Regions from separate parts of the Tepidimonas sp. HKU77 genome, predicted to be linked through region 2. Evidence: predicted binding sites of a transcription regulator. Region 2 holds the regulator's gene; the other holds the start of a gene.
The links. The regulator HrcA, encoded in region 2, represses chaperone genes, less so after heat shock. The targets are predictions, from matches to a motif close to TTAGCACTCNNNNNNNNNGAGTGCTAA.
Positions count from the first base shown of each region.

Region 1: groES (co-chaperone GroES) is a predicted target of HrcA. The motif match lies at 6,185-6,211, and genes of this name have one in related genera.

Region 1 is NZ_CP187300.1:1,749,477-1,764,120, reverse strand. Features, by position in the region: gene ACPP3B_RS08490 (MOSC domain-containing protein) at 1-337, opposite strand, end outside; gene ACPP3B_RS08485 (FAD-dependent oxidoreductase) at 432-1,592, shown strand; gene ACPP3B_RS08480 (DsbC family protein) at 1,633-2,391, shown strand; gene ACPP3B_RS08475 (M61 family metallopeptidase) at 2,388-4,295, shown strand; gene ACPP3B_RS08470 (enoyl-CoA hydratase-related protein) at 4,249-5,067, opposite strand; gene ACPP3B_RS08465 (enoyl-CoA hydratase) at 5,185-5,976, shown strand; tRNA gene ACPP3B_RS08460 (tRNA-Met) at 6,023-6,099, shown strand; gene groES (co-chaperone GroES) at 6,279-6,569, shown strand; gene groL (chaperonin GroEL) at 6,627-8,261, shown strand; gene ACPP3B_RS08445 (hypothetical protein) at 8,365-8,601, opposite strand; gene ACPP3B_RS08440 (acyl-CoA dehydrogenase family protein) at 8,845-9,993, opposite strand; gene ACPP3B_RS08435 (acyl-CoA dehydrogenase family protein) at 10,006-11,202, opposite strand; tRNA gene ACPP3B_RS08430 (tRNA-Asn) at 11,370-11,445, shown strand; gene ACPP3B_RS08425 (ATP-binding protein) at 11,491-13,044, shown strand; gene ACPP3B_RS08420 (HDOD domain-containing protein) at 13,076-14,287, opposite strand; gene flgL (flagellar hook-associated protein FlgL) at 14,332-14,644, opposite strand, start outside.
Region 2 is NZ_CP187300.1:455,142-469,785, forward strand. Features, by position in the region: gene ACPP3B_RS02090 (TolC family protein) at 1-518, opposite strand, end outside; gene guaD (guanine deaminase) at 647-2,011, opposite strand; gene ACPP3B_RS02100 (metal ABC transporter permease) at 2,062-2,952, opposite strand; gene aztA (zinc ABC transporter ATP-binding protein AztA) at 2,936-3,715, opposite strand; tRNA gene ACPP3B_RS02110 (tRNA-Arg) at 3,801-3,877, opposite strand; tRNA gene ACPP3B_RS02115 (tRNA-Ile) at 4,104-4,180, opposite strand; gene rmuC (DNA recombination protein RmuC) at 4,273-5,754, shown strand; gene hrcA (heat-inducible transcriptional repressor HrcA) at 5,780-6,802, opposite strand; gene ACPP3B_RS02130 (NAD kinase) at 6,833-7,771, shown strand; gene recN (DNA repair protein RecN) at 7,794-9,440, shown strand; gene rapZ (RNase adapter RapZ) at 9,437-10,384, shown strand; gene mutY (A/G-specific adenine glycosylase) at 10,342-11,421, opposite strand; gene mutM (bifunctional DNA-formamidopyrimidine glycosylase/DNA-(apurinic or apyrimidinic site) lyase) at 11,427-12,239, opposite strand; gene ACPP3B_RS02155 (tetratricopeptide repeat protein) at 12,312-13,757, shown strand; gene ACPP3B_RS02160 (lipoprotein insertase outer membrane protein LolB) at 13,754-14,272, shown strand; gene ispE (4-(cytidine 5'-diphospho)-2-C-methyl-D-erythritol kinase) at 14,281-14,644, shown strand, end outside.

The sequences.
Region 1 (14,644 bases), 1.3 Mb from region 2:
CAGCATCGCCCATGTCGAACGCGTCCACCGTGTCATCCCAGACGCGCACGCGGCACGGCGCTTCGGCCGCATCCAGCGCCACGTGCAGGGACAGCATGCCGGGCGCGCGCAGCTCCAGCCGCCCCAGGCGCAGCCGCGGCTGCACCAGCGCCATGCGCGGCAGCTCGCGTTGCGAGACGAACTCGCCGTCCGCGTCCACCACCATCCAGGTGCGGTCCCACTCCAAGCCGGTGTCGAGCAGCTCGACCGTGCGCAGGCGAATCCCGGCGCACGACTTGACCGGATAGATCCAGATTTGCTCCAGCGTCAGCGGCAGGGTGGTGGTGGCGGCATTCATGGGACGGCGGGGCTCGCGAAACAGGGTCAAACCCCATTGTGCCCAAGGTCGGCGCGGACGGCACGCAGCGGCAGTGCGCGCCTACAATGACCCCATGACCAAAACCTATGACGTCGCGATCCTGGGGGGCGGCATCGTCGGCCGCACGCTGGCACTGCTGCTGGCCCGTGAGCGGCTGCGGGTGGCGCTGGTCGAGCGCGCGCCCCCAGCGGGCGGCGCCACCCCCGACATCCGAGCCTACGCGCTCAACGCCGCCTCGCGCGCTTTGCTCGAGTCGGTGCGCGCGTGGCCGACCGACGAGCGCGCCGCCACGCCAGTGCACCACATGTGGGTGGCCGACGCCGATGCGCCGCCGCTCGTGCCCGTTACCGATGCAGCGGCGGCCGTGCGCTTCGACACCGACGGCGGCGCACCACTGGCCTGGATCGTGGACGTGCCGGTGCTGGAGGAGACGCTGGCGCAGGCGCTGGCGTATCAGCCGGGCATCGAGCGGCTCGTCGGCGACGGCAGCCAGCGGCCGCGCGCGGCGTTGACCGTGATCTGCGAGGGCCGACGCAGCGCCACCCGCGCGGCCGAAGGCTTCGCCTACGACACGCGCCCGTATCCGCACACCGCGATCGCCGCCCGGCTGCGCTGCGAGCGCCCGCACGGGGCCGTGGCGCGGCAGTGGTTTCGCGACGATGAGATCCTGGCGCTGCTGCCGCTGGACGGGACGCAGGGGCACACCGTCGCCCTGGTGTGGTCGGTGCCGCACGCGCGTGCGGCCGAGCGGCTGGCCTGGCCCGCCGAGGCACTGGCGCAGGCGGTGCAAGACGCCTGCGGCGGCGCGCTGGGTGCGATGCAGCTCGAAGGCCAGCCCGCGGGCTGGGCGCTGGAGCTGTCCATCGCCCGCCCTTGGGTACGCCCGGGCCTGGCGCTGGCAGGCGACGCCGCCCACGCCATGCACCCATTGGCCGGGCAGGGCCTCAACGTCGGGCTGGGCGACGTGGCCGAGCTGGCGCGCGTGCTGCGCGAGCGCGAGTACTGGCGCTCCCTGGGTGACTGGCGGCTGCTGCGGCGCTACGAGCGTGCACGCGCCGCGCCCGTGGCGGCCATGCTGCTGGCCACCGACACGCTGTACGGCCTGTTCGGCCACCCCGACGAGCGGCTGGCCACGCTGCGCCGCTGGGGCCTGCGCGCGGTGGACCGGCTGGAACCGATCAAACGCTGGTTCATCCAACAGGCAGCGGGGCAACCCGTCGCCCCCCACCCCTGAACGGCGCCCAGTATTCGCGCCCTCCTCCGAGAACGTCCACATGATCCGTCTTTCGTCTCTTGCGTCGCCCCCCGTTTTGGCTGCCGGGCTGCTGGGCATCGCGCTGCTGGCCCCGGCCGCGCACGCCAACGAGGCCCTCATCCGCAAAAACCTGAGCGAGCGTCTGCCCAACCTGCCCCGCATCGACGAAGTGCGCCCCACCCCGATGCGCGGTCTGTTCGAGGTCCGGCTCAACGGCACCGACCTGCTCTACACCGACGCCGAGGGCAACTACCTGATCCAGGGCGTGCTCATCGACACCCGCGCCCGCGTCAACCTGACCGAGGAGCGGCTGGACAAGCTCACCGCCATCGCCTTCGACGACCTGCCGCTCAAGGACGCGTTCACGGTCGTGCGCGGCAACGGCCAGCGCAAACTGGCCGTCTTTGCCGACCCCAACTGCGGCTTCTGCAAGCGCTTCGAGCGCGACCTGGCCAAGCTCGACAACGTCACCATCCACACCTTTCTGTACCCGGTGCTGGGCAAGGATTCCGAGCAAAAGTCGCGTGCCATCTGGTGCGCCAAAGACCGCGCCAAGGCTTGGGACGACTGGATGCAGCGCAGCGTGGTGCCCCCCGAGCCCAAGGCGGACGCCAAGTGTGACACGACGGCCCTGGAACGCAATCTCGCCTTTGGGCAAAAATACCGCATCACCGGCACGCCCACCACCATCCTGGCCAACGGCACGCGCGTGCCCGGCGCGGTGGGGCTGGACCGCCTGGAACCCCTGCTGGCGCAAGCCAGCGCTGCCGGCAAATGAGCCGCGACGCCGCGCGCACGGCAGCCGCCCTCCGCTACACGGTGGAAGTGGCCGACGCCCACGCCCACCTGTGGCGTGTGACGTTGGTAGTCGACCACCCCGCGCCGTGCCAGCGTGTGAGCCTGCCGGTGTGGATCCCGGGCAGCTATTTGGTGCGCGAATTCGCCCAACACCTGCTGTCCCTGCGCGCCACCGCGGACGGTCGGCCCGTTGCCCTGCGCGCTCTGGACAAAAACACCTGGCAGGCCGAGTTGGACGACGGCGCAGCGACGCTGGAGCTGACGGCCGAGGTCTATGCTTTCGACCCCTCGGTGCGCACCGCGTACCTGGACGCGCAGCGCGGCTTCTTCAACCCCACCAGCCTGTGCCTGCGCGTGCATGGCCGCGAAGACGAGCCGCACACGCTGACGCTGCGGCCCAACCGCTGGACACGCGGCTGGCGCGTGGCCACGGCGCTGCGGCCGCTGCCCAGCGGCCGCACCCGGCACGCGGCCTCCGCCCGCTGGCGCTGGGCCGAGGGCGATGGGTTCGGCCCCTACTGGGCCGCCGGCTACGACGAACTGGCCGACAGCCCGGTGGCGATGGGCGACTTCTGGTGCGGCGACTTCACGGTGCGCGGCGTACCGCACCGATTCGTGGTCAGCGGCGCACCCGCCGGGTTCGACGGCGAGCGGCTGCTGCGCGACACCGCCCATATCTGCGAGGCCGCCATGACTTTGTGGCATGGCCCGCGCGGCACTCCGCCCATCGACCGTTACGTTTTCCTGCTGCAGGCCACGCACGACGGCTACGGCGGCCTGGAACACCGCCACAGCACCGCGTTGGTGTGTGCACGCACCGACCTGCCCCTGCAGCCGCTGCCCGATCAGCCTGCCTCGACCGCGCTGCGCGCCAGCGACGGCTACACCACGCTACTGGGACTGATCAGCCACGAATACTTTCACACCTGGAACGTCAAGCGGCTGCGCCCGCGCGAGTTCACCCGCTACGACTACGACCGCGAAAACCACACCGAGCTGCTGTGGTTTTTCGAAGGCTTCACGAGCTACTACGACGACCTGTTGCTGCTGCGCGCGGGCCTCATCGACGCCCCGACCCACCTGCAGCTGCTGGCCAAGACGATCAACCAAGTGCTGCAAACCCCCGGCCGCCACGTGCAAAGCGTGGCGCAGGCCAGTTGGGACGCCTGGATCAAATACTACCGCGTGCAGGAAAACACACCCAACGCCACCGTCAGCTACTACACCAAGGGGGCCCTGGTGGCGCTGTGTCTGGACCTGACGCTGCGCGCCGAGGGCCGCGCCACGTTGGACGACGTGATGCGCGCGCTGTGGCAGCGTTGTGACGGCGGCCCCATGCGCGAAGCTGACCTGCGCACCGTGCTGCGCCAACTGGCCGCACGCCGCCTGGACGCCGAACTGGACGCCTGGGTCCACGGCACCGACGAGCTGCCGCTGCGGCCACTGCTGGAGCGTGGCGGCATACGCTGGCAGGAAGAACCCGCCCCACTCGCCCAGCAACTGGGCGTGCGTGTGGACGAGAGCCAGGGCGTGCGGCTGCGCAACGTGCTGCGTGGCAGTGCCGCCGAAGCGGCGGGCATGGCCGCCGGCGACGAGTGGCTGGCCGTCGAGCGCGCCCGGGAGGTCTGGCGCGTGCGCCGGCTCGACGACGTCGCGCTGCACGCCCGCGGATTGACCGCCGGTGAGCCGCTGACGGCCTGGGTGGTGCGCGATGGCCGCGTGCTGCGCTGCACGCTGAGTTGGCCACCACCGGCCGTGGCGGTGCAGCTGCTGCCCGGCGCCGATAGCCGCCACCCCCTCATGGGGCCGGGCACGCGACCGCCTGCCGCTGCGCGGCCTACTCGCCGCGGAACTGCGGCGCGCGCTTCTGCAAGAAAGCGGTGACACCCTCCACGTAATCGTGCGTGCGACCGAGCGCCGACTGAAGGTCGCGCTCGACCTCGAGCTGCTGCTCGAACGAGCGCTGCAGCGCGCCGCGCAGCAAATGGCGCGTGGCCACCAGCGCGCGCGTGGGCATGGCCGCCAGCCGCTCGGCCAGCGCCAGCGCCGCCGCCAGCGGGTCGTCGGCCACGTCCCAAATCAAACCCCAGTCTTTGGCTTGCTGGGCGGACAACTTGTCCCCCAGCAAGGCCAGACCCATGGCACGCGCCAAGCCCAGGCGCTCCACGGTCAGCCAACTGCCCCCCGCATCCGGAATCAGCCCGATTTTGCTGAACGCCTGTACGAAGCTGGCGTGCGGCGCGGCAATCGTGAGGTCGCAGGTCAGCGCCAGCGACACCCCCGCCCCTGCGGCCACGCCGTTGACCGCGGCCACCGTCGGCACGCGCAGGTTCATCAGCGCGCGCGCGCTGGGATTGAAACATTCGTCGATCACCGGCCCCGGGTTGGCGCGCTCCATCTGTTCGGGGCCAGGCGTGAAGTCCAGCTCCGATAAGTCCAGCCCGGCGCAAAAGCCACGCCCCGCGCCGGTGAGCACCAGCGCGCGCAGGCTGCGGTCGGCCTCGACCTCGGCCAGCGCCTGCTGAAACGCGCGGTGCATGGAACGGGTGAAGCTGTTGAGTGCCTGCGGGCGATTCAGCGTGAGCAGCGCGACCGCGCCGCGGCGCTCGAAGCGGATCTCGTCGGCCGGGGGCGTCTCGGCAAGCGTCGTGGTCATCCATCGTCTCCTCTGGTTAGGGGGCAAGCACGGCGGGCAGCTTGCGCTACAGTCGCTGCGTCACACCCCATCTCGATTTCGTTTTCCATTGTGCCACCCCGTCCCGAGGACTCCCACATGAGCGAGACCACCCCCACCTACGAAACCCTGCTGATCCACACCGAAGGCCCGGTCGGCGTCATCACGCTCAACCGGCCCAAGCAGCTCAACGCGCTCAACGACCAGCTCATGACCGAGTTGGGCCAGGCGCTCAAGGCGTTCGACGCCGACGACGCCATCGGCTGCATCGTGCTGACCGGCAGCGAAAAGGCCTTCGCCGCCGGCGCCGACATTGCCGCCATGGCGCGCTACACCTTCTCGGACGTCTACGGCAGCGAGTACATCACCCGCAACTGGGAGGCGCTGCGCCACGTGCGCAAGCCGGTCATCGCAGCCGTCGCCGGCTTCGCCCTGGGTGGCGGCTGTGAGGTCGCCATGATGTGCGACATCATCATCGCTGCCGACAACGCGCGCTTTGGCCAGCCCGAGGTCAAGATCGGCGTCATCCCGGGCGCCGGCGGCACGCAGCGGCTGCCGCGCGCGATCGGCAAGTCCAAGGCCATGGAGCTGGCGCTGACGGGCCGCATGATGGATGCCGCTGAAGCCGAGCGTGCCGGGCTGGTGAGCCGCGTCGTGCCGCTGGACAAGCTGATGGACGAGGCGATGGCGATGGCGCTGTCGATCGCGGCCATGCCCCGGCTGGCCGTGCTGGCGGCCAAGGAAGCCATCAACCGCGCCTTCGAGGGGTCGCTGGCCGACGGCTTGGCGTTCGAGCGCCGCATGTTCCACGCCATGTTCGCCACCGAAGACCAAAAAGAAGGCATGGCCGCCTTCCTGGAGAAGCGCACGCCGCAGTTCCGCCACCGCTGACGGCCACGGCAGCCGGTTGGTTTTTCGCTATAATGCGGCCCTCGTTGGCGCTTTAGCTCAGCCGGTTAGAGCGACGGAATCATAATCCGCAGGTCCGGGGTTCGAATCCCTGAAGCGCCACCAAGAATGCTCCCAAGCCCGCCCGAGTGCGGGCTTTTTTGTTGCCCCGCGCAGCCCCCCTTGAAAACACGTCGCCAAGGCCCTATCATTAGCACTCGTCAGCGGTGAGTGCTAACACACGGCATCCGCCGCTCGCTCTTCCTCTTCTACTTCCTCTCATCGTCCTTTCGACAGGAGATCGCATGAAACTTCGTCCTCTCGCCGATCGCGTGATCGTCAAGCGTCTAGAAAACGAGACCAAGACCGCCTCGGGCATCGTGATCCCGGACAACGCGGCCGAGAAGCCCGATCAAGGCGAAGTGCTGGCCGTCGGTCCCGGCAAGACCAACGACAAGGGCGAGACCAAGCCCCTGAGCGTCAAGGTCGGTGACCGCGTGCTGTTCGGCAAGTACAGCGGCCAAACCGTCAAGGTCGACGGCGAAGAGCTGCTGGTCATGAAGGAAGACGACCTGTTTGCCGTCATCGAGAAGTGATCCCGACCCCCGTGGTCTGACGTCCATCACTCACTCATTTGCAAAGGAATCTGAACTATGGCAGCCAAAGACGTGGTTTTCGGCGCTGATGCGCGCCATCGCATGGTCGAGGGTGTGAACATCCTGGCCAACGCCGTCAAAGTGACCCTGGGCCCCAAGGGCCGCAACGTGGTGCTCGAGCGCTCGTTCGGCGCCCCCACCGTGACCAAGGACGGTGTGTCGGTCGCCAAGGAAATCGAGCTCAAGGACAAGCTGCAGAACATGGGCGCCCAGATGGTCAAGGAAGTGGCGTCCAAGACCAGCGACAACGCTGGTGACGGCACCACCACCGCGACCGTGCTGGCCCAGGCCATCGTGCGTGAGGGCATGAAGTACGTCGCCGCTGGCATGAACCCGATGGACCTCAAGCGCGGCATCGACAAGGCCGTCGAGGCGCTGGTGGCCGAGCTCAAGAAGATCAGCAAGCCCACCACCACCAGCAAGGAAATCGCCCAGGTCGGCGCCATCTCGGCCAACAGCGACGAGTCGATCGGCCAGATCATCGCCGATGCGATGGACAAGGTCGGCAAGGAAGGCGTGATCACCGTCGAAGACGGCAAGAGCCTGCAAAACGAGCTGGATGTCGTCGAAGGCATGCAGTTCGACCGCGGCTATCTGTCGCCCTACTTCATCAACAACCCGGACAAGCAGGTCTGCGTGCTGGAGAACCCGTACGTCCTGCTGCACGACAAGAAGATCAGCAACATTCGCGACCTGCTGCCCGCGCTGGAGCAAGTGGCCAAGGCCGGCCGTCCGCTGCTGATCATTGCCGAGGACGTCGAAGGCGAGGCGCTGGCCACGCTGGTGGTCAACACCATCCGCGGCATCCTGAAGGTGTGCGCGGTCAAGGCCCCGGGCTTCGGCGATCGCCGCAAGGCCATGCTGGAGGACATCGCCATCCTGACCGGCGGCAAGGTCATCGCCGAAGAAGTTGGCCTCACGCTCGAGAAAGTCACGCTGGCTGACCTGGGTCAGGCCAAGCGCGTCGAAGTGGCCAAGGAAAACACCACCATCATCGACGGCGCGGGCAAGGCCGAGGACATCGAGGCGCGCGTCAAGCAGATCCGCGTGCAGATCGAAGAAGCCACCAGCGATTACGACCGCGAGAAGCTGCAAGAGCGCGTGGCCAAGCTGGCCGGCGGTGTGGCGGTGATCAAGGTGGGGGCGGCCACCGAGGTCGAAATGAAGGAGAAGAAGGCCCGTGTCGAAGACGCGCTGCACGCCACCCGTGCCGCAGTCGAAGAGGGCATCGTGCCCGGCGGTGGCGTGGCGCTGCTGCGCGCCCGTCAGGCCGTGGGTGAGCTCAAGGGCGCCAACCCCGATCAAGACGCGGGTATCAAACTGGTGATGAAGGCCGTCGAAGCGCCCCTGCGCGAGATCGTGGCCAACGCCGGTGGCGAGCCCTCGGTCGTGATCAACAAAGTGCTCGAAGGCAAGGGCAACTTCGGCTTCAACGCCGCCAACGACACCTATGGCGACATGATCGAGATGGGTATTCTGGACCCGACCAAGGTGACCCGCACCGCGCTGCAAAACGCGGCGTCGGTGGCTGGCCTGATGCTGACCACCGAGTGCATGGTTGCCGAAACGCCCAAGGCCGAAACCCCGGCGCCGGCTGGCGGCGGCATGGGCGGCATGGGTATGGACATGTGAGCAGCCGACCACGGCACATCACATCCTGACCACTCGCGGGGGCGATGCCCCCGGCGAGTCGGCAAAAAACCCGCTGGGGACGTTTCCGCCTCAGCGGGTTTTTTCATGGCCGGCTGGCGACACCGATCGCGCGGTCATCGATACCGCGGTCGTTCAACAGGGCCCGGACCTCGCGCTCATACGCCTGCAACCGGGACACGGCGCGGGCGCGTTGCTCGGGTGTGGCCTGCCGCTCGTGCCAATCGGCCAACCAGCGGCACCCTGCACGCCACAGTGCATCCTGGTAGGCGGCGAGTTCGGGATCGGGCGAGCGCCAGGTGCGCGCCCACAGCACGCGCACCAGCGGCGTTGCGCGGCATCCAGCCGGGCATGCCAGTGGCCAGTCCTTGCCATCGTTGCAGCAGTTCCACGATCGCGGGCAGTTGCTCCGCCCGATACCATGCATGCCAGCGACGCCGCCCCCCAAGGGCACAGGCCAACGCCAGCGCCCTCGCGAACGGGTTGACTTCGGGGTCGCGGCGATACGCATGGCAGGTGGATCGTCCCACGACAGCCGGGTTTCCGGCGCTTCGGACCGGTGCGCTCACCCCCGCGCCTCACGCTCGCGGCTGAGGGCCATGAAGCGCGCCAAGTGGTGATCTTCGTCGCCGTATTCGTGGTCGATCATGACCAGGCGTTTGGCGTAGTGCGCCAGCGGCAGCTCCCAGGTCATGCCCATGCCACCGTGGAGTTGGATGCTCTCCTCGGCCAACTGAATCCCGCTGCGCCCGATGGTGACCTTCGCGGCAGCGATGCGTCGGTCGCGTTCATGCGTATCGCCATCATCGAGCGCGGCTGCCGCGTTGATGACGGCCGAGCGCGCTTGCTGCACCGCCATCCACAGATCCACCGCCCGGTGCTGCAGGGCTTGAAAGCTGCCGATGGGGCGCCCGAATTGACGGCGCGTTTGCAAATACTCGCGCGTCATGGCAAAGGCCGCCTCCATGGCACCCAGCCCCTCGGCGCACAAAGCCAGGGTGCCACACGCCAGCCCGTGGGCCAGCACGGGCGCGGCGTGCGCGGGCCCCACCACCCGCGCATCGATGGGCAGCGGCACGGCCGACAGCACCAGATCAGCGGCGGCTCCACCATCGACGCGCCGATAGGCTCGCACCGTCACGCCGGGCGCGCTGCGGGGCACCCAAAACAGTGCCAGCCCCTCGGCGTCCCGCGCCCCACCACCGAGTCGCGCCGAGACCAGCCAACCGCTGGCCTGCCCGCCATGGGGCACCACGGCTTTGTGGCCATCGAGCACCCAGCCGCCGGCATCGCGCTGCGCCGTGGTGGCGATGGCGGTCGGCTCGACGGGCCCATCGGGCTCGTGGTGCGCCAGCGCCACCACCGCGCCCTGGGCGATATCCACCAGCAGCGGGTCTCTGAGCGCTGACGCATCGGCGTGGGCCAGCATCTGCCCCACCACCAGCGAACCCAGCAACGGCTCGACCACCAAGGCTCGCCCGACGCACTCAAAGACCGTCATGATGTCGAAGCCCCCGCCGCCCAGCCCGTCCACCTCAGGTGGCAACAGCGCCGCCACCGCGCCCAGCTCCACCAAGTCGCGCCACACCTGCGCGTCGTACCCCAGCGGCGATGCGGACGCGGCGTGCCGACGTGCCAAAGGATAGCGCTGCGCGAGGTAGCGTTGCAGCGAATCGGCCAGCATACGCTGGTCATCGGTCAGCGAAAAATCCATGTCGCACCCCCGTCAAAGCCCCAGCACCGCCTTGGCGATGATGTTTTTTTGAATCTCGTTGGAGCCGCCGAAGATCGACAGCTTGCGCAGGTTGAAATATTGCGTCGCGGCACTGGCCGCCCCGGGCGGCCCGACCGCCTGATCGGCCCCCTCCAGCGTCAGCGCCTCGTCGATCCAGGGCAGGGCATACACCCCGACGGCGCGGCGCATGAGGCTCTGGATCTCCTGCCGGATCTGCGTACCCAAAATCTTGAGCAACGAACTCTCCGGCCCCGGCGCCCCACCGCCAGCCACTGCGGCCAGCACCCGCAATTGGGTGGTCTGGAGGTTATCCAAGTCGATCTCGACCCGCGCCAGGCGCGCCGCGAACAGCGGGTCTTCGATCAGGGGCCTGCCCCCCTTGTGCACCGCCCGCGCGATGACCTTGAGCCGCTGCAGCGCGGCCAGCGACAACCCCACACCAGCGATGTTGGTGCGCTCGTAGGTCAGCAAGTATTTGGCGATCGTCCAGCCCTGGTTTTCGGCGCCGACCAGCCGATCCAGCGGCACGCGCACGTTGCTCAGAAATACCTCGTTGACCTCGTGCTCGCCGTCCAGCGTCAGGATGGGCCGCACCTCTACGCCCGGGCTGTCCAGATCCAGCAGCAAGAAGCTGATGCCCTCCTGCGGCTTGGCCTGGCGGTCGGTGCGCACCAGACAGAACATGCGGTTCGCGTAGTGCCCGAGCGTGGTCCACGTTTTTTGCCCGTTGACGATGTAATGGTCGCCCTCGCGCGCCGCGGTCGTCTGCAGCGATGCCAAATCCGACCCCGCCCCCGGCTCGGAATAGCCCTGGCACCACCAGTCACTGCCGTCCAGAATGCGCGGCAGCCAGTGGCGCTTCTGGGCCTCGGTCCCGTAGCGGATCAGCACCGGCCCCAGCATGTTGACGCCAAACGGCACGATGCGCGGCGCACCCGCGAGCGCGCATTCGTTTTCGAAGATGAAACGCTGCACCGGACCCCAGCCCGGCCCACCCCACTCGCGCGGCCAGTGGCTGGCCAACCAGCCCCGCGCGTGCAAAATCGCATGCCAGCGCGCCATGTCGTCGCGCGTCAAGCGCAGCCCCTGGCGCACCTTGGTGGCCAGCTCGGGCGGTAAGTTGGCACGCAAAAACGCGCGCACCTCATCGCGAAACGCGACCTCTTCGGGGGTGAATCGCAGATCCATACCTACTCCAGATACGCCGGCGTCCATCGGTGGGACCACTCGCGGCAGGCGATGCGCCATTGTGCGAGGCCACGCACGTCTGTGCCATGCCTGGCTGTCGTGCCGGTGACGTGCGCGGCACGCGTCAGAGCCACGCGAATTTCTCGATATAATCCCGGCTTTGCCGATCCCCGATAGCTCAGTCGGTAGAGCGCCGGACTGTTAATCCGTAGGTCCCTGGTTCGAGCCCAGGTCGGGGAGCCAGCCATGCCACCTGCCCCTGCCGCTCAGGCCAGCATAATTGGGGCCATGAAGCGCAAGAAGCTGCCCATCGGCATCCAGACCTTCGCCAAGATTCGCGGCGACGATTACTACTACGTCGACAAAACACCGCTGGCGCTGCGGCTGATCGAATCCGGCTCGCATTACTTCCTCTCCCGCCCGCGGCGCTTTGGCAAGTCGTTGTTTTTGGACACGCTGGCTGAACTCTTCGCGGGCAACGAGCCCCTCTTTCGGGGGCTGTACTGCCACGACAAGTGGGATTGGGGGAAGAAACATCCCGTCATTCGGATCAGCTTCGGTGGGGGGCGGCTCGCCAGCCGCGAAGGGTTGGAAGCCCACATCGCCGACGAGCTCGACGCCAACGCCCAACGCTTGGGGCTAGACATACTCGCAGCCGCTGACAACCACCTGCGCTTTCGCCACCTGATTCAACAGGCCGTCAAGCGCCACGGCCAGCGCGCCGTCGTCTTGGTCGATGAATACGACAAACCGATCCTGGACAACCTGACCGAGCCCGACGTCGCCCGCGCCATGCGCGAGGGCTTGCGCAACCTGTACTCCGTCATCAAGGATCAGGACGCCCACATCCAGTTCGCGTTCCTGACCGGGGTTTCCAAGTTCAGCAAGGTCTCGATCTTCTCGGGCCTGAACAACCTCAACGACATCACGGTCGATGCGGCCTACTCGGCCATCTGTGGCTACACGGAAGCGGACGTCGATACCGTCTTCGCCCCGGAGCTCGAGGGGCTCGATCGCGACGATATCCGCCGCTGGTACAACGGCTACAACTGGCTGGGTGAGTCGGTCTACAACCCTTTCGATTTGTTGCTGCTGTTTGACAAGCGCGACTTTCGTCCCTACTGGTTCGAGACGGGCACACCGACGTTTCTGATCCACGTGTTGACGCGGCGGGGTTACTTTTCCCCCGCACTGTCGCGCCAGCACACGAGCCTGGAGCTGCTCTCGGCTTTCGATGTCGATGTCATGGAGCCGACGGCCCTGTTGTTTCAGACGGGCTACCTGACGATTCATGGCGTGCAGGAATACCTGCCGGGCCAGCACCTGTACGAGCTGGGCTACCCCAACCGCGAGGTGATGACCAGCCTCAACAGCGCGTTGCTGCCCGGCTTGGGGCTCGACGCGCAGCGCGCGTTTACCCACCGCTTGAACCTGCTGGCCCTGTTGCGCGCGGCCGATGTATCGGCCCTCAAGGCCCATGTCGAGGCGCTCTTTGCCGCCATCCCGCACGACTGGTACCGCAACAACCCCATCGCGCAGTACGAGGGCTACTGGGCCAGCGTCTTCTACAGCCACATCGCAGCGCTCGGGCTGGATTTGATCGCCGAAGACGTCACGAGCCAGGGCCGCATCGATCTGACGGTGAAGCTCCCGGAGCGCATCTACCTGTTCGAGTTCAAAGTGGTCGAGCTCGAACCGGAAGGCAAGGCGCTCGCGCAACTGAAAGCCAAAGACTACGCCGCCAAATACCGCGCCGCGGGCGTGCCCATCCACTTGGTGGGCATCGAGTTCAGCCGGGACAGCCGCCGCGTGGTGGGGTTCGAGGCCGAGACCTTGGGTTGAGCGCCCCCTCGGCCTTTGGTGCTCCACCCACTCACCCCCACGATCGCGCCTGCGCCAGCGTACGCAGCAGCGCGGTGTTGACGGTTTCGAGCGCAAAGCCCACCTCTTGGCACAGCAGCGACAGTGCCTGGGACTGTGCCGGGTCGGCCAGGCGCTGCGCCAGCGACAGGTAGGGTGCGTAGGGGCCGGCGCCCTCGACCAAGGCGTCGCGCACGGCATCGGACAGCGGCACGCGCTCGGCCAGCTGCGCCATCGGCACGCGCAACCACTGGTCCAACGTGGCAAACAGCCCGGTGAGCAGCACGTCGTTGGCCAGGGTTTGTTGTGCGCCGGCGTCCATCAGTTGCCCCATGAGGCGCGCCCGCAGCGCCAGCGTGTGGCGGGCCGGCAGCAGCTCGGTGTCGGCGACGGCCAGCCCCAGCAAGCGCGTCAAGGCATCACGCAAGCGGCGCTCGCCCAACAGCCCGATGGCCTGGCGCACGGACGGCAACACACGGCCACGGCCGAACGCGTCGCTGTTGAGCAGTTGCAGCAAGCGATAGGTCAGCACCGCGTCGCTGTGGATGAGGACCAGCACGCGCTCGGTGGAGGCGTCGCGCAGCAGCGCCTGCTGCACGCGCAGCAGGGTGCCTTTGTCGATGCCGATGGAGCCCCGCGGGTGGCGCGCCAGCGCGTCGGCGATGGGCCAATCCACCACACCCCAAGCGTGCGCGGCATCCAGACAGTGCGCGGCCAGCGCGACTTGACCGATGCCCTCGTAGATCTGCCCCGGCAGCAGGCCGGCCTCGATAGTCGGGGCCGGAACCACAGCCAGCGCCTGCGACGCCTGCTCGGGCCACAGGTGTAGCACGTAGCGCAGGCTGTCGTCCTCGCCCAGCGGCGTGGGGCGTGGGGCGCGCGCCAGCGGCAGGCGCTGCACCAGCCGGTGGCCCAGGCGCCGCGCCTGGCTTTCCAGGTGCCGCCAGTCGGCAGGGGCGCGCTGGGCGGCATCCGGCAGCTCGATCCACAGGTGCTCGGGCGCCGACGCCACCAGCGCCTGTCGCACCGCGCGCGGCTCGGCCAACGCCACCAGCAGCCGCGGCGACCCCGCCGACCACCAGTCGTCGATCGCGTGCAGCAGGTGCGGGACGTTGACCTCGTCATCCAGCAGCCGCACGTGCAGGCGCACGCCGACCAGCTGGCGGCTGCGGCCCCAGATGGGTTGGTAGGTAAAAACGGCTCGGTCGAGCAGACTCAGGCGCATCACCCCGCCACTGTAGCCGAAGGCGCGCCAGCCCCGTCAGCCCATTAGGCCAGGTACTGGAACAGGGACAGTCGCTGCACCTGTGCGTAGGAGGACAGCCCAGCCTGGTAGCCCAGCTGCTGCGTCTGGAAGCGCGAGATGGCTTCCACCATGTCCAAGTCCGTCAGTTCGGACGCCTGTTCGATGTGGTAGTCCTCACGGCTGCGCATGGCGGCTTTCATGGAGTCCGCACGGTTGAGCCAGTCGCCCAGCTGCGCCCGGGCGGTCATCACGGCGTCGAGCCGTGTGGCCAAGTTGCTATTGGCCTGTCCCAGCTCGGTGCTCAGTTGGCCCGGGGTCAGCGTATTGTTGCGCAGC
Region 2 (14,644 bases):
GCGCGCCACTGCGTCAGCTGCAGTGCCTCTTCCTGCGCGCGCAGGTTCTCTTGCGTGACGCGCAGGCGCTCGCGCAGCCCCCATATCTCCCAGTAGGTCGTGACCACCTCGGCCGCCAGTGTCACACGTACCTGCCCCAGCGCGGCCTCACTGGCCTGCATGTCGGCCTGTCCGGCCTGCAGTGCTGCCGCACGGCGGCCGAAGAGATCGATCTCCCAGCTCGCATCCAGCTTCGCACCCAGGTTGGTGCGCGCCACCGCATCGCCCGTCTGCGCGCGCTGCGCCGACGCCCCGGCGCCGAGTGACGGCCCCGTGGCCGCCTGCGCCACATCGCGCAGCGCGCGCGCCTGGGCAACGGCAGCCAACGCGGCGGCGACATCCGTATTGGCCCGCAGCGCGCGCTCCACCCAGTCGGTGAGCACCGGGTCGCCCCACGCCGTCCACCAGCGCGAATCGATCGCCGCCACCACTCCGGGCGCCCCTGGCGCGTCGGACGACCACTGGGCAGGAATGGTCACCTTCGAATCCAACGGCGGTGCCGCGGCCGGGGAGACGGCACACCCGGCCAACGCGTAGGCCGCACCGACGAGACTGGCGACGATGCGAATCGCATGAGGAGCGACGAAGGTTCGATGCATGGATCGCCCTAGGATACCGATCCGACGTGAAGCGCGCCTGATGCGTCGGTAAAGTGGTGTGTCTGCGCTGGGGTACCGGCGACGATCACCTGACGCACCACACGCTCATCGGCCAGCATGACCCAGGCGAACAACCATTCCGCCAACGACGCGGCCTGAGCCGTGCGCCGCGCCAGCAAGGGGATGGCCTGCGCATCGAGCACGACGAAGTCCGCCTCGCTGCCCGGCGCCAGCGATCCGATCACCCCGTCCAGCCCCAGGGCGCGCGCCGCACCGGCCGTGTGCTGCCACCACAAGTCGACGGCCGACAGGCTCAGACCCACTTTCGGCTGGCCATCGCCACGCACGGCGGCGCGCGCGACGGTATAGGCCGCGCGCATGGTGACGAAGGGGTCGAAGCTCATGCCCCCGCCCACATCGCTGGCCAGGCCGTGGCGCACGCTGCCCGCGCGCGCTGCCGCATAGTCGAAGAAGCCGCTGCCCAAGAACAGGTTGCTGGTGGGCGACACCGCAATCGCCGCGCCGGTCTGAGCCAGCAGCGCGCGGTCGGCGTCGTCCAGGTAGATGCCGTGCGCATAGACGGCGCGCGGGCGCAGCAGCCCGAAGCGCTCGTACACCGCCAGATAGCTGCGATCGTGCGGGTATAGCTCACGCACCCAGCGCACCTCGTCGACATTTTCGGCGACATGCGACTGCACCCACACATCGGGGTAGCGCGCCGCCAACTCGCCCGCGCCGCGCAGCTGCGCATCGCTGCAACTGGGCGCAAAGCGCGGCGTGATGGCATAACCCAGCCGCCCACGCCCGTGCCAACGCGCGATCAGCGCCTCGGTATCGGCCAGCGAGCGCTCGGTCTCGTCGCGCACGCCGTCGGGGCTGTGGCGGTCCTGCAGCACCTTGCCCGCGATACAGCGCAAGCCCCGCGCGCCCGCTTCGATCAGCAGCGCGTCCACCGACACCGGGTGCGAGGTGGCAAAGGCCAGCGCCGTGGTGACGCCGTGGCGCAGCAGCTCGTCGACGAAAAAGCGCGCGACCTCGGCCGCATGATCCGCGTCGGCGAACCGAGCCTCGTGCGGGAAGGTATAGCGCTCCAGCCACGGCAACAGGCCGTCGGCGGGCGAGCCGATGACGTCCGTTTGCGGGTAGTGGATGTGCAGGTCGATGAAGCCGGGCGCGATCAAGCAGCCGCGACAGTCGGTCACGGCAGCGTCCGGATACGCCGCGCGCAGGGCATCGGCCGGTCCGACCGCCACCACGCGCTGCACCCCGTCGGCGTCGGCTGCGGTGACCAGCCAACCGTCGGGCTCGAAGTGAACATGCGGCTCGTCCGTGTGCGGATCGAACCAAAGGATTGCACCATGCCATGCTTGCATGGCGCCTAGCTTAGCCGCTTCGCGCGGCATGGGCGTGACATCGCATCGATTCACCCCTTAAGATGGCGCTGCGGCACATGCTGCTGGCGCCACCAGCCGTATGGCCCCACTAGCATCGACACGCCGTACCATGCCCCCAGCAACAGCACGATGGTGGGACTGGTGGGCCAGTCGGTGCGGTACGACAGCCACAGCCCCAGCAGCGACAAGACGGCCGCCATCAGCACCGCTGCCACCAGTAGCGGCTGCAAGCGCCGAAACCAAAACCGCGCCGCCGCGGCAGGCAACACCATCATGGCCACCGCCATCAACGTGCCCAAGGCATGGAAGGCCGCGACCAGATTGATCACCACCAGCGCCAGAAACCCGTGGTGCGCCGCCGCCCCCCAACGGCTGACGCCGCGCAAAAACGCCGGATCGACACACTCCATGACCAGCGGCCGCCACAGCCCGGCCAACCCCACCAGCGTCAACGCCGCCACTGCCGCCAGCAGCCCCAGCACCGACGCCTCCAGCGCCAGCACCGAACCGAACAACACGTGCAGCAGGTCGATTTGCGTGCCGCGTACCGACAGGATCAACACCCCCAGCGCCAGCGAGGTGAGATAAAACGTGGCCAGCGCAGCGTCTTCGCGTATCACCGTGTGGCGCGCCACCACGCCGGCGGCAGCCGCGACCACCAGCCCGCCCACGATGCCGCCAGCGGTCATCGCGGGCAGCGACAGCCCGGCCAACCAATAACCGATGGCCGCACCGGGCAAGATGGCGTGCGACATCGCATCGCCCATCAGGCTCATGCGGCGCAGCATCAAAAAAACCCCCACGGGCGCCGCGCCCAGCGCCAGCAGCACGCACCCCAGCGCGGCGCGCTGCATGAAGCCGAACTCCAACCCCGTGGCCGCGCCCAGCCAACCCATCAGCCCCTCAATGCCGGTGAGCATGCGAGGACTCCTCGGCAGCGTTGGGCTCGGACACGTCGCACAGCTCCGCCTGCTCGTCGAACGCCTCCTGCAAGCGGCGCGCGCGCAGCAGGTTGGCTTCGGTCAGCACGGCCTGGGTGGGCCCGTGCGCCACCAGCTCGCGCGCCAGCAGCGTCGTGGTCGGAAAAACCGCACGCACCAGCGCCACATCGTGCAGCACCGCGATCACGGTACGCCCGGCCTCGTGCCAGCGCTGCAGCACACACACCAAATCTTCCAGCGTGCGCGCGTCCACCCCAGTAAAGGGCTCGTCGAGCAATACCACGGGCGCATCTTGCAGCATCAGGCGCGCAAACAGCGTGCGCTGAAACTGCCCACCGGAGAGTGTGTCGAGCGTGCGCCGCTCGAAGCCTTGCAGACCCACGGCCTCGATCGCCTGCTGCACCCGCTGGCGCTGCACCAGCGTGGGGCGCCGCCAGACGCCCAGCTCATGCCACAGGCCCATCAATACCAGCTCGGCAACGGTCACAGGGAACGACCGGTCCACCTCACTGATCTGCGGCAAATACGCGACCTGATGGGGCGAAACCCCGGTCACACGCCCGCGCATCGGGCGCAGCCGCCCCGCCACGCATTTGAGCAAGGTGGACTTGCCCGCACCGTTCGGGCCCACCACGGCGGCCAAGTCGCCGCGTCGCCAGCGCAGGCTGACGTGGTGCACCGCCGGGTGACGCTCATACCCAGCGGTCAGGTCACGCAGTTCGATGTCGGCCGGATAGGGCATGGACGTCCTGGGCACCCGCAGTGGGACACCCCAACCGGGCGCACCACGGAAAAAAGGCCAGTCCATTGGACTGGCCTTGCATGTTTGGCGCGGCTGGCAGGATTCGAACCCACGACCCCTTGGTTCGTAGCCAAGTACTCTATCCAACTGAGCTACAGCCGCTTACTGAAGCCTGCAGTATACACCAGTTTTGGGACGTTCCTGACATTGTCGACGCCGCTACTGACCGACTGGCCATGCGGTGTCTGGCTGAATGACACTCTGAGCCGACAACCGGTCCGGTGCGGACACTGAAAGTGCTTCCTACACCGTGTCTACACATCCCAAAGCAACCCACGTGCGCCGCGGGTACAACTTTGGGGAAAGCCGCGTCACCCATTGATTTTCCTGGTAGGCCGTGCAGGGCTCGAACCTGCGACCAAGGGATTATGAGTCCCCTGCTCTGACCAACTGAGCTAACGGCCCCAGCGGAGGCCTGCATTGTACGGGGCGGCGACGGCCAGTGGGCACGCTTTACGCGCTATGCTTGCGGATCGACCCTTGGGGAGGATGCCGACATGACCAACGAATCCTTGCTGCTGGCCGCCGTCGGGCTGGGCCTGCTGGGTGTGGCTTTGCTGCTCGTGCTGCTGCTGCGTCGGCCGCGCTTCGAGACACCGGCCGACTTGGCGGCCCGCCTGGGGCTGCTGGAGCAGCAAATGCAGGCGCTGCTGCAGACGGGCGCCCGGCTCGACGCCGGGGTGGAGCGGCTGCACACCCGGCTCGATGAGTTCACGGCGGCCACGGCCGAGCGGCTGGAGGCATCGCGCCAGACGCTCGACGCCAAACTCGACCGCACCGTGGAAGAAGCGCGCCAAGGTCGACAGGAACTGGGGCAGGCCACACAGACCACGCTGGAAGCGCTCAAGCGCGACGTCTCCGCCCAGTTGGGCGCGATGTCGCAGGCCCTGAAGGACCAGCTCGAAGCAACGGGCGGCCTGATGCACCGACAGTTTGCCGCGCTGCAGGATTCGGTGGCACAGCAGTTGCAGGCGATGGTGCAGGGGGCACAGCACAACTCGGAGCAGCTGCGTGCCGCGCTCAACGAGCGGCTGGCGGCCATCCAAGCCGACAACACCACCAAGCTGGAGGAGATGCGCCGCACCGTCGACGAAAAACTACACGCCACGCTGGAGCAGCGCCTGGGCGATTCCTTCCGCTTGGTGAGCGAACGGCTGGAGCAGGTGCACGCCGGCCTGGGCGAGATGAAGCAACTGGCCGGTAGCGTGGGCGACCTCAAGCGCGTCATGACCAACGTACGCGCACGCGGCACGTGGGGCGAGGTGCAACTGGGCGCGCTCATCGACAGCCTCTTGACCGTCGAACAATACGAGCGCAACGTGCGCACCGTCGAGGGCAGCAACGAGCTGGTCGAGTTCGCAATCAAGATGCCGGGGCGCCACGACCAGGAGACGGTGTGGCTGCCGATCGACTCCAAGTACCCGGTGGAGGACTATCAGCGGCTGCTGGACGCGCACGACAGCGGTGACAAAGACACGATCGCCCGGGCGACGCAGGCGTTTGCCAGTGCGCTCAAGGCCGAGGCGCGCAAAATCCGCGAAAAATACCTCAACCCCCCCAAGACCACTGACTTCGCGATCCTGTTCCTGCCCACCGAGGGGCTGTTCGCCGAGGCTTGCCGCATCCCCGGCATGGTCGAGACGCTACAAAACGAATGCCGCGTCGTGCTGGCAGGGCCCACGACGTTGGCCGCCATGCTCAACAGCCTGCGGCTGGGCTTTCGCACGCTGGCGATCGAGAAGCGCTCGTCCGAGGTGTGGGCCATCCTGGCCAGCGTCAAGACCGAGTTTGGCAAATTCGGCCAGATCATCGACGCCACGCGCAAATCGATCGACCAGGCGGCGCGCAAGTTCGACGACATCGGCGTGCGCACACGCGCCATCGAGCGCCGCCTGCGGGGCGTGGAGGCGCTGCCAGCCGACGCACCCTCCGGACTGGACGCGACCGACTGGCTGGCAGTGGACGACGATACCGCCTGAGCAGACTGCTAATGGCTTCGCGCGATCACTCCCCCCGACCCTGACTGAGCGCTTGCCCGACCAGCTTGGCGGTAATGTCGACGATTTGGATCATGCGGTCGTAGGGCATGCGCTGCGGGCCGATGACGCCCAAGGTACCCACGACTTGGCCGTCGACTTCATACGGCGCGCTGACCACCGAGAGCTCTTCGTATGGCACCACCTGGCTGTCGCCACCGATGAAAATGCTCACCCCGTCGGCCTGGGCCGAGATGTCCAGCAGCCGCATGACCTGGGTTTTTTGCTCGAACAAATCGAACAGCTTACGCAGATTGCTCATGTCGCGCGCAAAGTCGTCGACCTCCAGCAGGTTGCGCTCGCCCGCGATCACCACCTCGTCCGTCTGGGCCGCCTCGCTGCCGGCCTCCACCGCCTTGACCATCAGCCCCGCAATCTCGCCGCGCAGGGTATCCACCTCGTCGCGCAGGCGCGCACGCACCTCGTCGAGCGCCAGCCCGGCGTAGTGCGCATTCAGGTAGTTGGCCGCCGACTGCAGCTGATCTTGGGTAAATTCCGTCTGGGGGTGCAGGATGCGGTTTTGCACCTCCCCGTCGGGCGAGACCAGAATAACGAGCACGCGGCGCTCCGACAGACGCAGAAATTCGATGTGCCGAAACACGGCCGACCGCCGCGGCACCCGCACCACGCCCACGAAGTGCGACAGCTGCGACAGTAGCTGCGCCGCCTGGCTGAGCACTTGGCGCGGCTGGTCGGCCGCCAACGCCGGCGCGGGCAGGGCGTCGATGGTGGGCAGCTCGGCGCGCCGCACGGTCAGCATCGTGTCCACGAAATAGCGGTAGCCGCGCGGTGTCGGCACGCGCCCGGCCGAGGTGTGGGGACTGGCCACCAGCCCCAAGTCCTCCAGGTCGCTCATCACGTTGCGGATCGTTGCGGGCGACAGATCGAGCCCGGCCGCCTTGGACAGCGTGCGCGAGCCCACCGGCTGGCCGTCCGCTATGTAGCGCTCGACCAACGCCTTGAGCAGCAATTTGGAACGCTCGTCTAACATCATGGCACCGTCGCTTTCTCGTGTTGTAATTTGAGCATGAAACCGCCCACCGTGCAGCCCGCATCGCCCGTCGCGTCCGTGGACGGCAGTGCTGCGTTGCGCTTTGAGCGCGTGGCCCTGGTGGGCAAATACCACGCCAGTGGCAGCCGCGAGGCCCTGGAGCAGGTCGTGCACTTTTTGCACGACCAAGGGTGCGAGGTGACGCTGGAGCGAGAGACGGCGCACCACATCGGCCCGCTGGGGGATGGCACGCGCGACGTTGCGGGCATCGGCGCGCATTGTGACCTGGCACTGGTCGTCGGGGGTGATGGCACCATGCTGGGCATCGGCCGCCAGTTGGGGCCTTATGGTGTACCCCTCATCGGAATCAACCAGGGGCGGCTTGGGTTCATCACCGACATTCCGTTCGATCGGTTCGCCGACATCCTGCATCCCATGCTGCGCGGGGCTTACGAGGAAGAGCGCCGCACCCTCATGCACGCCGGCGTCTGGCGCGATGGGCATGGCGTGTTCGAGACCATCGCCATGAACGACGTGGTGGTCAACCGCGGGGGTGCCCCCAGCATGGTCGAGCTGCGCGTCGAGGTCGATGGCCACTTTGTGGCCAACCAGCGCGCCGATGGGCTCATCATCGCCTCGCCCACGGGTTCCACCGCCTACGCCCTGTCGGCCGGTGGCCCCCTGTTGCACCCCGCGATCGCCGGCTGGGTGATGGTGCCGATCGCGCCGCACACGCTGTCCAACCGCCCCATCGTGCTGCCCAGCGACGGCGAGATCGTGATCGAAGTGGTCGCCGGACGCGAACCCAGCGCGCACTTCGACATGCAAACGTTTACCAGCCTGCTGCCGGGCGACCGCATTGTGGTACGGCGCTCGGTGCACACGCTGCGGCTGCTGCACCCGGTGGGCTGGAGCTACTTCGATACCCTGCGGCGCAAGCTGCACTGGAACGAAGGGGTTGCCACATGACCCCCGTCAAGGAGACCGAGGCATGAGCTGGCTGCGGCTGGCGGTACGCGACTTCGTCATCGTGCGCTCGTTGGATCTGGAATTGGGCCCCGGATTCACGGCCCTGACCGGGGAAACCGGAGCGGGCAAGTCGATCCTGATCGATGCGCTCCAACTGCTGTTGGGCGGACGCGCGGAAGCGCACGTGGTGCGTGAGGGCGCGGCGCGCGCCGAGGTGGCAGGTGAGTTCGACGTGCCGCGCGCTGCCCTCGATTGGCTGCGCGAACAGGGGTTCGAGGTGGCCGCGGGCGAACCCGTGTTGCTGCGCCGCACCGTCGATGCGCAAGGCCGCAGCCGCGCCTGGATCCACGGCAGCCCGGCCACCGCCGCCCAGCTGCGGGCGCTGGGGGAATACCTGGTGGACATCCACGGCCAGCACGCGTGGCAGAGCCTGACGCGGGCGGACCGCGTGCGCGACTTGCTAGACCGCTACGCCCGGCTGGACACCTCGGCCCTGCAAGCGGCGTGGTTGGACTGGCGCAGCGCCGAGGCGGCGCTGGAGGCCGCCATCGCGGGCCAAGCCACGCGCGACGCCGAACGCGAGCGGCTGCAGTGGCAAATCGACGAGGTGGCGCGGCTCGCGCCCGGGGCGGACGAGTGGGACGAACTCAACCGCCAGCACGCCCGGCTGGCGCACGCGCAAACGCTGATCGACGCCGCGCAGAGCGCGCTGGCCGCGCTGGACGGCGACGAGATCAACGCCAGCGGGCTGATGGGTCGCGCCATCCACGCGCTGCGCGAGCAGGCGCACATCGAACCCCGCTATGCCGAGCTGGCCGACGTGCTGCAGCAAGCACTCGACCAGGTGAGCGACGCCTGCCGCGACTTGCAGCACCACGCCGCGCACACCGAACTGGACCCGGCCGCGCTGGCGGCCCTGGACGAGCGCCTGTCGCGCTGGCTGGCGCTGGCACGCCGCTACCGCTGCCCACCGCAAGAGCTGCACCAGCGCTGGCAGGACTGGCAGGCCCGCCTGCGCGAGCTGCAACGCGCAGCCGATCTGGATGCGCTGCGCGCCAGCGCTGAGCGGGCGCGTGCCGCTTTCCTGGCGCAGGCGCAGGCCGTCTCCCAAGCGCGGCAGCCCGCTGCCGCGAGGCTAGGCGCAGCCATCACCGAGGCGATGCAAGGCTTGGGCATGGCCGGTGGCCGCTTCGAGGTGCGGCTGGAGCCGCTGCCCGAGCCGCAGGCCAGCGGGCTGGAGCGCGTGGAGTTTTTGGTCGCAGGGCACGCGGGCACCACGCCGCGCCCGGTGGGCAAAGTGGCCTCGGGCGGTGAGTTGTCGCGCATCGCACTCGCGATCGCGGTCGTCACCAGCCAGTTGGGTGAGGCTCCCACACTGATCTTCGACGAGATCGACAGCGGTATTGGCGGTGCCGTGGCGCACACGGTGGGCCAGTTGATGGCGCGGTTAGGCGGCGACCGCCAGGTATTGGCTGTCACCCACCTCCCCCAGGTGGCCGCGTGCGCCCATCACCACCTGCACGTGAGCAAGACACGCGAGGGCGGCGCCACGGTCAGCCTGGTCACGCCGCTGGAGGGTGACGCGCGCGTCCAGGAGCTGGCGCGCATGTTGGGCGGCAGCGGCTCGGAGACCTCACTGGCCCACGCACGGGAGCTGCTGCAGCCATGAACCCACCGACCCAGCCCACGCCCAACGCCGACGCCGCCCCGCAGACGACGCCTGCCGCGGGTGGGCCGCTGCAGCTCGTGCTCATCACCGGCATGTCGGGGTCGGGCAAATCCGTGGCCCTGCATGCGTTGGAGGACTCGGGCTTTTACTGCGTGGACAACCTGCCGCCGGAGCTGCTGGAGGCGTTCATCGACGTCGAGCGCAGCCACCACGCCGAGCGGGTGGCCGTGGCGATCGACGTGCGCAGCGCCGCGTCGCTGCCGGGCTTGCCGCAGCGGCTGGCCGCGCTGCGCGAGCGCGACATGGCGCTCACCATCCTGTTTCTGGATGCCAGCGACGACGTGCTGATCCGCCGCTACTCCGAGACGCGGCGCATGCACCCGCTGTCGGTGCGCCACAGCGCCGACCAGCGACGCGCGCTGGTCGATGCACTGGCGCTGGAGCGCGAGTTGCTGGCACCGCTGCGCGAAGGGGCCCTGGTCATCGACACCAGCCAGCTCAAGGCTGCCCAGTTGCGCACCGAAGTCAAGTCGCTGCTGGTGCGCACCCCCGCGCCGCTGGCGCTGGTGTTCGAATCGTTCGCCTTCAAACGTGGCGTGCCGATGGACGCCGACTTCGTGTTCGACGTGCGCATGCTGCCCAACCCCCACTACGATCCCGCACTGCGGCCCCTGACGGGGCTGGACCCGGCGGTGGCAGCCTATCTGGAGGCCGAACCCGAGGTCGCCGAGATGCGCACGCACATCACCCGCTTTCTGGAGCATTGGCTGCCGCGCCTGGTGCGCGATCACCGCAGCTACGTCACGGTGGCCATCGGCTGCACCGGCGGGCAGCACCGCTCGGTCTATCTGGTCGAGCGGCTGGCCGCGCACTTCGCTCCCCAGTGGTCGGTGCAGCGCCGTCACCGCGAGCTGGACGTGCGCTCACCCGCCCCCAGCGCCTGAAGCCACGCACGCACCGGAGCTGGCAAGCCGAGCGCAAACGCGTCAGCCGGGACCCACCATGCCCCCTGGTCGGGCAGCACGCCCGGCGCATTGGGTGCCACCGCCGCATCGGCCAGCGGCACACGGCAGCACACGGGCTGCAAACGCAGGTCGCGGTGCGTCAGCGCGTGGTCGATGACCGGTGCCCACTGCGCACGCACGTCGGGATGCGACGCCAACCAGGCGCGCAGCCCCGCCTCCTCGCGCAGCACGGGCGGCGACCACAACCCGGCCCAAATACCACGCGCCGGGCGACGTTGCAGCCACCAGGCGCCATCCGCGCGCACATACAGGGGCAGCCACCAGGTCTCGGTGCGGCGCGCCGGACGGGGCGTGCGCGCCGGCCAGCGGGTCGGCTCGCCGCTGGCGTGGCCTGCGCATAGCGTGGCCACAGGGCAATCGGCACAGCGCGGCCGTGTTCGGGTACACACCGTCGCGCCCAGATCCATCAAGCCCTGCGTGTACGCCGCCATGTCATCGGCCGACGCATCGGCGGGCACCAGCGCCTGCGCGGTGTTCCACCACCACCGATGCGCGGCCGCGTCCGGGCCTGCATCGGCCCACACGCGTGCCAGCACCCGCCGCACGTTGCCGTCCAGGATCGAGCGGCGCTCACCCCAGCAAAACGCGGCGATGGCAGCTGCCGTGGATGGCCCGATGCCTGGCAGCGTCGCCAGCGCATCGGCCGTCGCAGGAAACACCCCGCCATGGTGTTGCACCACAGCCTTTGCACACGCATGCAAGTGGCGCGCGCGGCTGTAGTAGCCCAGGCCGCTCCAGAGCGCCAACACCTCGTCCAGCGACGCGGCGGCGAGCGTGTACACGTCTGGAAAACGCTGCAAGAAACGCTCGTAATAGCGCAGCACGGTGGCGACTTGCGTCTGCTGTAGCATCACTTCGGACAGCCAGACTCGATAAGGGTCGCGGCTGCCTTGCCACGGCAGCCCCCGGCGGCCATGCACGCGCTGCCAGGCCACCACGCGCGAAAAAAAATCCATGGGTTTCAGCGCGTCTGACAATGTGCGCAGTAGTACGTCGAGCGCTGCCCTTGACGCATCACACGAATCGGTTGACCACAGATTCGGCACGGCTGGCCCGCGCGGCCATAGACCCACGTCTCGAGCTGAAAGTGCCCATCCTGCCCGTCAGCGCGAAAATCCCGCAGCGTGCTGCCCCCCACGGCCAGCGCGCGTTGCAGCACCTGCCGGATCGCCGCATGCAGTCGCTGGGCCCGCGCGCGGCTGATGCGCATCGCGGGCGTAGTCGGACGGATGCCCGCCAAAAACAGGGCTTCGCTGGCGTAGATGTTGCCCACGCCCACCACCACGTCGCCGGCCAGCAGCACGCTCTTGATGGCTGCGCGCCGCCGGCGCAACGCGGCATGAAAACGCACTGGGTCGAACGCCTCGTCCAGCGGCTCGACCCCCAGCCCGCCCAACAGCCGCTGCGCCACCGGGGCGTCGAGCGCGTGCGCATAGACCACGGCCCCGAACCGGCGCGGATCGTGCAGGCGCAGCGTGCCGCGGTCGGTCACCAGATCGAAATGATCATGTCGGCCTGGCGGTGGCGGCTGCGTCAACCACGTCAGGCTGCCCGACATGCCCAGGTGCACCAGCAGCCAACCGACCTCCAATTCGATCAGCAAGTACTTGCCACGCCGCCGCACCGCCTGCACGCGACGGCCCACCAGCGCTGGTGGCTCCACCCCCAGCGGCCAGCGCAGCGGAAGCCCGCAGCACACGGCCTCGATGCGCGCCCCCGCCAACCGGTCGGCGATGCGCAATCGGGTCACTTCGACTTCGGGCAACTCGGGCATGACGACTCACGGAACGAGGAAATGGACGCACTGCATTATCATCAACCGAGCACACCCCCGATCGGACCGTCCATGCCGCGCCTGCGCTCCCCGCTCGTCATCCTCTGGCTGCTCGCCGGCTTGGCGCTGCCGCCGGCGCTCGCCCAACCGGCTGGGCAACCCGCGCTGCCCATCGCTGGCGCACCAGCGTCGAGGCCCGACACCGCCCCCTCGGGGCTCGATGCGGAGCTGTTTTATCAACTGCTGATCGCCGAACTGCAACGCCGCCACGACCCGGGCGCGGCCTACTCCATCATCCTGGAAGTGGCCCGACGCACTGGCCACCCGGAGCTCTTTCGGCGCGCGATGGAAATCGCGCTGCAGGGTCGCGCACCACAAGCGGCGCTGTCCGCGGTGCGTGAATGGCGGCAACGCCTGCCTGCCGACGACGAAGCGCGCCGCACCGAACTGCAATTACTGCTCGGGCTGCAGCGGGTACGCGAGGCGGGCCCGGTCCTGCGCGACTGGATACGCGCCACCCCGGCGCCGCAACGCCCTGCGCTGATTGCCGTGATCCCCTCGCTGCTGGCGCGCGCGTCGGACAAGGCCGAGGCGGTGGCCGCTGCCCAAACCGCACTCGAGCCTTTTTTGCGCGAGGCCCCGACCTCGGCAGCGGCGTGGGCCGCGCTCGGGCGCGTGCATCGCCAAGCCGGCGACGATGAACAGGCATTGCACGCCGCGCGCCAAGCCATCCAGGCCGCCCCGCGCGCCGCCGCGGGTGCTTTGCTGGCCGTGGAGCTGCTCGAACGCCGCCCAGAAGAAGCCGAACCTCTGGTGCAGCGCTACTTGCATGCGACCCGCAACGCCACCGACACCGATCCGGTGGTCGCCATCAGCTATGCCCAAGCGCTGGCCGAGCGCGGGCGCATGGCCGAGGCGCGCGCGGTACTGCAGCACACCCGTACGGCGCGCCCGGACGAACGGCGCCGCCTGCTGATCGCCGAAGCGCGGCTGCTGCGCGACCAAGACCAGCCGCAAGCCGCGTATGACGTGCTGACCCAGGCCCTGCGCGACACGCCCGACGACCCCGATCTGCAGTATGAGCTGGCGATGGTGGCCGAGCGCACCGGTCGGCTCGACGAGATGGAGCGGCTGCTGCGGGCCGTCATCGCGCGCAAACCCGACGACGCGCACGCCTACAACGCGCTGGGCTACGCCCTGGCCGACCGTGGCGTGCGCCTGACCGAGGCCAAGGCGCTGATCGAGGAAGCGCTGCGCCGCGCGCCGGACGACGCCTACATCATCGACAGCCTAGGCTGGGTGGAATACCGTCTGGGCAATTGGCCCGAGGCGCGACGACTGCTCACGCAAGCCATGCAGCAGCGCCCGGATGCCGAGATCGCCGCTCACCTGGGCGAGGTGCTGTGGATGCTGGGTGAGCGCGAAGAGGCGCTGACCGTCTGGCGTCAGGGCCTTGCCCTTGACGCCCGCAACCGCACCCTGACCGAGACGCTGCAGCGCCTCGGCGTCCAACCGTGAGTCTGGCTCTGCTGTCCCCTCGTGCGCGCTGGCGCGGGGTGGTGGCGGCGGTCGCCGTCGCCCTCTTGGCAGGCTGCGCCACGCCGCCACCGCCAGCGCCGTCTAAACCATCGGCCGCATCCCACTGGAGTGGACGGCTGGCGCTGTCCCTGGCCACCGATCCGCCGCAACACTGGTCGGCCGGCTTCGAGCTCAGCGGCACGCCCGCGCAGGGCGAGCTGCGCCTGTCCACGCCCCTGGGTCAGACCCTGGCCACGATCCGTTGGGACGGCAGCGGTGCCTGGGTCGAGCGACGCGACACAGACCCACGCCCTTATGACGGGCTGGATGCGCTCACCGCCGACTTGATCGGCACACCGGTGCCTGTCACCGCGCTGTTTGCCTGGTTGCGCGGCGTCCCCCACGAGGCCCCGGGCTGGCAGGTCGATCTGTCGCAGCAGCCCACAGGACGGCTGCGCCTGCGGCGCAGCGATCCGCCCCCAGCGGCCGACCTGCGGCTGATCTGGCAACCCTGATCCCCTCCATGCAACGACTGCTCGACGTCCCCGCTCCTGCCAAGCTCAACCTGTTTCTGCACGTGACCGGCCGGCGCGCCGATGGATATCACGAACTGCAGTCGGTGTTTCGCCTGATCGACTGGGCCGACACACTGCACTTCGAGCTGCGCCGCGACGGTCAGCTCTCGCGCGAGGATCTGCACACCACCGACGGGCCCGCGCTGCCCGAGGATGATCTGTGCCTGCGCGCGGCGCGCGCGCTGCGCGCCGCCAGCGGCTGCCCGCTGGGAGCGCACATCGTGCTGGAAAAGCGCATCCCACAACAAGCCGGGCTGGGGGGCGGCTCCAGTGACGCCGCCAGCACGCTGATCGCGCTCGATCGCCTCTGGG